4 regions of the Zoogloea sp. JDB1 genome follow, and region 1 is predicted to be linked to each of the others. Evidence: predicted binding sites of a transcription regulator. Region 1 holds the regulator's gene; each other region holds the start of a gene.
What was found. The regulator sigma-54, encoded in region 1, starts transcription at its own class of promoters, with help from an activator protein. The targets are predictions, from matches to a motif close to TGGCACGCTTNCTGCTNA.
Positions count from the first base shown of each region.

Region 2: AC1PPK_RS21570 (urease accessory protein UreD) is a predicted target of sigma-54. The motif match lies at 1,308-1,325, and genes of this name have one in related genera.
Region 3: AC1PPK_RS09715 (TOBE domain-containing protein) is a predicted target of sigma-54. The motif match lies at 884-901, and genes of this name have one in related genera.
Region 4: nifH (nitrogenase iron protein) is a predicted target of sigma-54. The motif match lies at 1,341-1,358, and genes of this name have one in related genera.

Region 1 covers NZ_CM161496.1:1,298,444-1,300,639, forward strand. Annotated here, with positions in the region: gene ptsN (PTS IIA-like nitrogen regulatory protein PtsN) at 1-82, opposite strand, end outside; gene hpf (ribosome hibernation-promoting factor, HPF/YfiA family) at 242-565, opposite strand; gene AC1PPK_RS05700 (RNA polymerase factor sigma-54) at 582-2,042, opposite strand; gene lptB (LPS export ABC transporter ATP-binding protein) at 2,058-2,196, opposite strand, start outside.
Region 2 covers NZ_CM161496.1:4,744,711-4,746,906, reverse strand. Annotated here, with positions in the region: gene urtE (urea ABC transporter ATP-binding subunit UrtE) at 1-107, shown strand, start outside; gene AC1PPK_RS21575 (hypothetical protein) at 273-878, shown strand; gene AC1PPK_RS21570 (urease accessory protein UreD) at 1,336-2,196, shown strand, end outside.
Region 3 covers NZ_CM161496.1:2,164,512-2,166,707, forward strand. Annotated here, with positions in the region: gene AC1PPK_RS09705 (di-heme oxidoreductase family protein) at 1-155, shown strand, start outside; gene AC1PPK_RS09710 (TOBE domain-containing protein) at 351-779, opposite strand; gene AC1PPK_RS09715 (TOBE domain-containing protein) at 946-1,773, shown strand; gene modA (molybdate ABC transporter substrate-binding protein) at 1,799-2,196, shown strand, end outside.
Region 4 covers NZ_CM161496.1:3,730,901-3,733,096, forward strand. Annotated here, with positions in the region: gene AC1PPK_RS16875 (dinitrogenase iron-molybdenum cofactor N-terminal domain-containing protein) at 1-136, opposite strand, end outside; gene AC1PPK_RS16880 (4Fe-4S dicluster domain-containing protein) at 145-327, opposite strand; gene nifH (nitrogenase iron protein) at 410-1,297, opposite strand; gene AC1PPK_RS16890 (NifB/NifX family molybdenum-iron cluster-binding protein) at 1,612-2,196, opposite strand, start outside.

The sequences.
Region 1 (2,196 bases):
GCTCGAAAGCGCGCTTCTTGCTGCTCGCCTCGAGTCCGACGACTACATTGGTCGGCGGCAGAAGTTTGGCGATGAGGTTCATGCGAGGACTCTCCCGTGTGCGGAACGGGCCGACACAGGTTGCCGGTGAAAGGCGATTCAGGAAGATCCGGAGGCGGAGGCCGCCGGGGCCGTTGTGTCAATTGGGGCGCATTATAGCCACAACGGTCCCGGGGAAAAGGGTATTACTCGACGCCGGGAATCAGGACTCGGCGAGGTGCTGCTTCAGGGAGTCGTGACCGTGGTCGCTGGTCTTGTCCTTGTACTTCAGGACCTGACGATCAAGCTTGTCGATCAGCCCGTCGATGGCTGCGTACATGTCGGCATCTTCGTTCTCGACGTAGATGTCCTTGCCGCGCACGTGCACGGTGACTTCGGCCTTCTGACGCAGCTTTTCCACCGAGAGGATCACGCCGACGCTGGTGACGTTGTCGAAGTGACGGATCACGCGGTCCAGCTTGCTCGTGACGTACTCGCGGATGGCCGGCGTAACTTCGACGTGATGCCCCGTGATGTTGAGGTTCATGGTTGCTACCTTTCTGTCAGATGGTTTTGCGCAGACTGACCGGCGGAATATCGAGGGACTCGCGGTATTTTGCAATTGTCCGACGAGCCACGACGATACCCTGCTGGCCCAACAACTCGGCAATCTTGGCGTCGGACAAGGGTTTCTTCTTGTCTTCCGCTCCCACGAGCTGGCGAATCAGCGCCCGAATCGCCGTCGAGGAAGCAGCCCCACCGCTGTCGGTGGCAACGTGACTGCCGAAAAAATACTTGAACTCGAAAATGCCCCGCGGTGTGGCCATGTACTTTTGGGTGGTCACCCGCGAAACGGTGGATTCGTGTAGATCCAGTTGTTCGGCAATTTCCCGCAGGGTCAGCGGTCGCATTGCCACATCGCCATAATCGAAGAACTGGCGCTGGCGGTCAACGATCGCTTGCGAAACCCGCTGGATGGTGTCGAAACGCTGTTGCACGTTCTTGATCAGCCAGCGCGCCTCCTGCAGGTGGCTGGACAGGGAACCGCTGGCGCCACGGTTGTCGCGCAGGATCTGGGCATACAGCTGGTTGATGCGCAAACGCGGCATCGCATCTGGGTTGAGGCTGACGACCCAGTTGCTGCGCTGTTTGCGGACCACCACGTCGGGCACCACGTAGCGGGTGTCGGCCTGGGAGAACTGGGCACCGGGGCGCGGGTTGAGGCCGAGGATCAGGGCGTGGGCTTCGCGCAGGGTGTCGTCGCTGCAGCGCAGTGCGCGCTTGATCTTCAGGAAGTCGCGGGCGGCGAGCAGTTCGAGATGCTCGCTGACGATTGCGATGGCCAGTTCACGGGCCTCGCTGGGGGGCAGGGTGTGCAACTGCAGGGCCAGACACTGGCCCACGTCCTGGGCGCCGATGCCGGCCGGGTCCAGGCTCTGGATCTGGCGCAGGGCGATCTTGAGATCGTCCAGTTCGATTTCCAGTTCGGGGGGCAGCAGCGGCAGCAGATCGGCCAGATCCTGGCTGAGGTAGCCGTCGTCGTCGAGGGCCTCGATGAGGAAGCGCACCAGCGCCCGGTCCCGGTCGGACAGCGGCGTCAGCGCAACCTGGGCGTCCAGGTGGTCGCGCAGGGACGGCACGGCGGCCTGGAACTCCTGGAAGTCGGTCTCGTCATCGTCGTCGCGTTGCCCACCACTGCCCGCTGCAGCCCATTCACCGGCTTCGCCGCTGCTGTCGAAATCATGGTCCGGTTCGCGCTCGCGTTCCGACTCCCGGGATTGCTCCTGCTCGCGTTCGTGCGCGGCTTCGCTGCCTGCCGGCGCCACGGGGCCGGGGGCCTCGACGCGGCTCGAGCCAAGGTCGCCCTCGGGCTCTTCCCGCTCGAGCATGGGGTTTTCCAGGAGGATCTTCTCGATCTCCTGGTTGAGTTCGAGGGTCAACAACTGCAGCAGCTTGATGGACTGCTGCAGCTGAGGTGTCAGCGCGAGATGCTGGGAGAGTTTTAGCTGGAGGCTGGGCTTCATGAGTCGTATCGGGCCTCAGAGCCTGAAGTGCTCGCCGAGGTATACCTGGCGGACCTGTTCGTTGTGAACGATCTCGTCCGGGCGGCCACTGGCCAGCACCTCGCCGGCGTTGATGATGAAGGCACGGTCGCAGATGCCGAGGGTTTCACGGACG
Region 2 (2,196 bases), 2.2 Mb from region 1:
GGTCGTTGGCGGATCACTATCTGTTGATGGAGCGGGGGGAGATTATCAGTGCGGGGCGGGGGGATGAAATGGAGGCTCACAAGGTGAGGGAGATGTTGTCGGTTTGACGACGCCGCACCTCTGTGGGGGCGAATTCATTCGCCCAGCACGGGTGGAGCCATTTGCCCTTGCCGGGAGGCTTTCCGTGGCTGAGCCTTGGATTGGCCGGGACTCGCCCCGGCGGGCGACCTTCTTTCTTGCGTCGCCAAGAAAGAAGGCAAAGAAGGCGACCCGTGCTTCACCGGTCGTCCGCGTTGCGGCCGACTTCCCTGCGCTGCTCGCAGCAGGCGGCCGGCGCGGAACTCGTCGGCTTCGCCTCCTCAGACAGCCGCGCCGGACTACCCCGCCTGCCGCTGTGCTGCTCGGCGGTTCAGGACGGGCTGTGGGGAGGCTCCGAGCGTTTGCTGAGGCTGGGGCTTAGCTGGTTCAAGTCCGAGGGAGGCTTACTTGCCTTTGTACTGGGCGAGCTCCCGTCCGAGATGAACCCGCTTCCTCCGGCGGTGAGAGCACTGCCCTCGGAGCTGAAAGAGTTCGGCTGGGAGCTGAGCTGGTTCAAGTCCAAGGGAGGCTTGCTTACCTTTGTACTGAGCCAGCTCCCGTCCGAGATGAACCCGCTCCCTCCGGTGGTGAGACCACTGCCCTCTGCGCTGAAAGAGTTCGGCTGGGGGCTGAGCTGGTTCAAGTCCGAGGGAGGCTCGCTTACCTTTGTACTGGGTCAGCTCCCGTCCGAGATGAGCCAGCTTCCTCCGGCGGTGAGACCACTGCCCTCGGCGCTGAAAGAGTTCGGCCGGGAGTTGAGCTGGTTCAAGTCCGAGGGAGGCTTGCTTACTTTGTACTGAACCAGTTTCCTCCGGCACGGCAGTTCGCCGCGCCTTTCCTGAAGGGGGCTGCCTGCCATAGCCACTTTGGGTGGCACAGACCCCGCCCGGCACGCCCGGAGCTCGGGCACCCCCGCAGGGGGCGCGGCAGCGGGGCACGTTTCTTTGCATCCTTTCTTGTCGTGTGACAAGAAAGGATGTCGCCCGCCGGGGCGAGACCCGGCCAACGTAAAGCAAAACAACGGAAATCCGCCCAGAAAACCTTCAAACCCATACAGCAAAGCACCACAAATGCCCCTGTTTGGTGCGCATACGGACATCGAGCCCCATAGACTAAGCCTGCGACCCCACACGCCAACCATTTTGGTGCATAGTCCGCGCCCCGCAAGCGCCGGGTTTCGCGCCATAAACCCGGCATTCGCCCCGAAACCCTGTATTCATGCGCTTCTCCGGCATACCGTTTGCTAATCTGACGCCCATGTCGCTCGCTCCCTGTCCTCCCGCCGAATCGAAAGCGCCATCGCGCCCCGACGCCGGCCACCACCTGAGCTGGCGCGCGCGCCTTGAACTGGGCTTCGACGCCACGCCCGACGGTCGCACGGTCCTGGCCCACCGCCTGCACGAAGGCCCGTTGCGGGTGCAGAAGGCGCTCTACCCGGAAGGGCCGGCGGTGTGCCATGCGCTGCTGCTGCATCCGCCGGCCGGCATTGCCGGGGGCGACGCGCTGACGGTGCAGGTGAAGGTGGGCGAGGGCGCCCATGCGCTGGTCACCACGCCCGGCGCCGGCAAGTGGTATCGCAGCCAGGGGCCGCTGGCCACCCAGCGACTGGATTTTTCGGTGGCGGCGGGCGGCGTGCTGGAATGGCTGCCGCAGGAGAGCATCGTTTTCGACCGGGTGCGCGGCTTCACCGAGACCACGGTCCGCCTGCAGGGCGACGCGGTGTTCGTCGGGCTGGACCTGCTGTGCCTCGGCCGCACTGCGTCCGGCGAGCGGCTGACCGCCGGCAGCCTGCGCCTGGCCTCGCGCATCGAGCGGGACGGGCGGCTGATCTGGAGCGAGCAGGGCGTCATCGAAGGCGGTTCGCGCCTGCTCGATTCGCCGGTCGGCCTGCGTGGCCAGCCGGTCGCCGGCACGCTGCTGGTGGCGGCGGAGGGCATCGACGCGGCGCTGCTGGAGGCCTGCCGGGCGGTGCTGCCGACGGTGGGCGAGGGCGGCGTGACGCGCCTGCCGGGCCTGCTGGTGGCGCGTTACCTGGGGCCGGCCGCCGAGCCGGCGCGGGCCTGGTTCGTGGCCCTGTGGGCGGCGCTGCGCCCGGCGCTGGTCGGTCGCAAGGCAGAG
Region 3 (2,196 bases), 870 kb from region 1:
GCGAGCAGCAGCGCTATCTCCACGACGGCCGTGCGCGCAGCCTGACGGAGGCGATCCTGTGGCACGACGGTGAGGCGAAGGTGGCGAGCCGGCGTTTCGCGGCGTTGCCGGCGAAGGAGCGTCGAGCACTGCTGGCTTTTCTTGAAAGCCTGTGAGGCAAAGAGACGGTCGGCTTGCAGAGAGGAGAAACCTGGGCGCCGATTGATGCGCAAATAAGCTGTCAAAATGCACTTCGATTGGGCGTTCGCTGTATTTGAGTGCATATAGGGTGCCACGGCGGAGTGCTGCAGCTCTTGCCGCGTGTGTCGCGGTGCTTGCCGAAGGAAGGAGGCGGAACGGTGTCTGTGCGCTCAGCCGACGAGGCCGAGGATCACCGACGGGGCCTTGAACGCGGCGGTGGCCGGAGCGCCGACTTTGAGGCCGAGGGCGACCGAGCTTTCATGGGTGATCGTGGCGTGGACGATTTGCCCGTTGCCGAGGGCGAGGGCCACGTCGGTGCTGATCGGCCCTTCGGTGATCGCCGAGATCGTGCCGTCCAGGCAGTTGCGGGCCGACAGGCTGGCGCCCGCGCCACCGGCCACGAGCAGCACCGACGAGGCCTTGACGAAGGCCTGGACCGGCGTGCCGGCGGCGAGGTTGAGTTCCCTGACCGCATCGTTGGCGACCGTGGCGATGATCTTCAGGCCGCCGGGCAGCGCCACGTCCACCTCGGAATTGATGGTGCCGAGCGTGATGGCGTCGATGGTGCCGTCGAAGGCGTTGCGCGCACTGATCTTCATGGGACGTTCTCCGGAAACGATGGCTGCAGGTGCCAGCATGCGATGGTGCCGCCAGCTTACGCAAGGGCGTCGATTCCTTTCAACCGTGCCGCGCTGCGGGTTGGTGGCCCGCTATTTGCTGGAGTACAGTACGCTCCGTTGTATATCGATATATATAGGAACAATAATGACAACCCGCCGCACCATTCACCACAAGCTTGTCGGGAAGCTGACAGTCGATACCGAGTTCGGCACTTTTCTCGGTGACACGCGGATCCGCCTGCTGGAGGCCATCGACCGCTACGGCTCGATCTCCCAGGCCGCCAAGGCCGTGCCGCTGTCCTACAAGGCGGCGTGGGACGCCGTGGACGCGATGAACAACCTGGCCGAGGCGCCGCTGGTGGAGCGTTCGGTGGGCGGCAAGCATGGCGGCGGCACCAACCTCACCGACTACGGCCGCCGGGTCATCGCGATGTACCGGGCGGTGGAGCAGGAATACCAGGAGGCCATCGACCGCCTGTCGGCTCGCCTCGGCGACGGCGGGGAGGGCAGCATGCGCCAGTTCCAGACCCTGCTGCGCCGCATGTCGATGCGCACCAGCGCGCGCAACCAGTTCGCCGGCACGATCAGCGGCCTGCGCGAAGGCGAGGTGAGCTTCGAGGTGCGGGTGCGCCTCGACGATGCCAACGAGATCGTGGCGGTGATCACCCGCGAGAGCGCCGAGACGCTGGAGCTGGGCATCGGGCAGGACGTGCACGCCTTCGTCAAGGCGCCGTCGGTGCTGCTGATCACCGACCCGCAGGCGCGCACCACGGCGCGCAACCATCTGTGGGGCGAGGTCAGCCGCATCCACGAAGGGCCGGTGAGCTCGGAAGTGACGATCACCTTGCCCGGCGGACGCACCGTCACCTCGGTGGTGACCCACGACAGCATCGACAACCTCGGCCTCGCCATCGGCACGCCGGCCTGCGCGGTCTTCCAGGCCACGTCGGTGATCCTCGCCGTCTTCGACTGAATTTCAACCTGACCGGAGTCCTTCAATGAAATCGTCCTTGCGTTCGCTCGCCCTGTTCGCCGTCCTCGCCGGCACCTCCCTGATGGCCAGGGCCGACGAGGTCTCGGTGGCGGTGGCTGCCAACTTCACCGCGCCGATGCAGAAGATCGCCGCCGAGTTCGAAAAGGCCACCGGCCACAAGGCCCAGCTGGTGTTCGGCTCGACGGGCAAGTTCTACGCCCAGATCAAGTCCGGTGCGCCCTTCCAGGTGCTGCTGGCGGCCGACGATGAAACCCCCGCCAAGCTCGTCAAGGAAGGCGACGGTGTGGCGGGCAGCAGCTTCACCTACGCGATCGGCAAGCTGGTGCTGTGGTCGCCGAAGGCCGGCGTGGTGGACGACAAGGGCGAGGTGCTGAAGGCCGCCAGGTTCGAACACCTGTCGGT
Region 4 (2,196 bases), 2.4 Mb from region 1:
GGAGCTTGCGGTCGGTCAGCGGAAACCCCAGTAGCGCGATCAGGGTTTGAACCGCGTCGGCCACCGGCACACCCGGTAACGCGCGGGCCGCCAGGCCGATGCGCAGCGCGAGCTCCGCCGAAAGTCTGGACGTCATACCGCGGCCTACAGCGGCGTAATGGCGCCGGACGCGCATTCGGCGAGGCAGGCCGGATCGCCATCGCATTCGGTGCAGGTTTCGGGGTTGATGGAATAGACGCCGCTCTTCTTCAGCACCGAGCGGGTCGGGCACACCGGCTTGCAGTCGCCGCACAGGCTGCAGGCATCCGGATCGATCATCATGGCCATGGCGAACTCCAGGCTGCGGTCCGGCGCGGCATTCGGGGGCAGTAGCCCCCGTGCCTGCCGGACAGGGTGGGCGGAACGGGCCTCAGGCGACGGCCAGTTCAGCGGCGGTCTTGCCGACGATGGACTCGTCTTCCTGCTCCATGATCCCGAACTCCATCAGCAGTTCTTCGAGGCCGTCCATTTCCAGCGGCGTCGGGATCACCAGCTTGGTGTTGTCGATCACCTTGCGGGCCAGCGCGCGGTACTCGTCGGCCTGCTTCGCGGTCGGGTCGTACTCGATGACGGTCATGCGGCGGATTTCGGCGTGCTGCACGACGTTGTCGCGCGGCACGAAGTGGATCATCTGGGTGCCCAGGCGCTCGGCCAGGGCCATGATCAGCTCGTCTTCACGGTCGGTCTTGCGGCTGTTGCAGATCAGTCCGCCCAGACGCACGCTGCCGGAGTTGGCGTACTTCACGATGCCCTTGGCGATGTTGTTGGCGGCGTACATGGCCATCATTTCGCCGGAGCAGACGATGTAGATTTCCTGAGCCTTGTTCTCGCGGATGGGCATGGCGAAGCCGCCACACACCACGTCGCCGAGCACGTCGTAGAACACGAAGTCCAGGTCTTCGTCGTAGGCGCCTTCTTCTTCCAGGAAGTTGATGGCGGTGATCACACCACGGCCGGCGCAGCCGACGCCGGGCTCCGGGCCACCGGATTCAACGCATTTCACATCGCCGAAGCCGGTCTGCAGCACGTCGTCGAGCTCCAGGTCCTCCACCGAGCCAGCCTCGGCGGCCAGGTGCATCACCGTCGTCTGGGCCTTGCTGTGGAGGATCAGGCGGGTGGAGTCGGCCTTCGGGTCGCAGCCGACGATCAGTACCCGCTTGCCGGCCTCTGCGAGCGCGGCGACCAGGTTCTGGGTGGTGGTGGATTTGCCGATACCGCCCTTGCCGTAAATGGCGCATTGACGCAGTTTCTTGCTCATTTCTATTACCCCTTTTGATTGAATGAAGACTGGCGCAAATTGCTCAGCAAGGGGCATGCCATTATTCTTTAATTGCTTTTTCCTTTTATTTTCGCGCCCTTCTGAATTGGAAATTCAATTTCCGGAAATAAAACCGTTCGTTTGAGTACAACGCCGTCCAACCGGTGTTCGCCTCTGTGCAAGCAGCGCAAAAAGCATCGGAGCCTGAAATGAAAAAGGCCGGATAAATGGACAACCCAAGAGTCCATTTATCCGGCAAGGCTCCGAGCGCTCCCCTGTTGCGGTGGATGGCACGCCCCCCGCGGGAAGACCGGTCAGGCTAAATCGTCCATTGAGGTGATCAGTTGATGAATGACTGTCGGGTTGAGGGCGGTTGACTCCACGTCCCACGTTCCGTCGGCAAGGCTGTCGAAGCACTCGGGTGATTTCTCCTGCCGTGCCACGGCGCGGTCCACCCAGGCCAGTCCGCCGTAATGCAGCGCAAAGCTGACCTCGTTCAGCAAGTCCATGATCTCGTGGCCGTTGTCCACGATGATCGGTTGCACGTCGAGGGCCATCAGGCGGCGTATCGACGATGCGCCGATGGATGCTGCATAGACCGCAGCGCAGCCCTTCAGGAAGTCCAGCTTGGCGATCACCTTGTCTTCCGGCGGTTTGTCCGGTGGGGGCAATATGTCCTCGGGCGCGGGGGCGTAGGGTTGCGACGGCAGGTGGGCCACCCCCTGCAGTTCCCGCGGTAGCCCCTTGTCCTTGTTGCTGCCCTTCATTTCCGCCTTGATGAACTCTCCGATGCCGACGAGGCTGGCCCGCCCGGGCTCCACGTCGAACAGGACGAGGCGATCCGCAGCACCGAAATGGAGATCGACCTTTTGCTGGTCCGTTGAGGCAAATGCAATGCG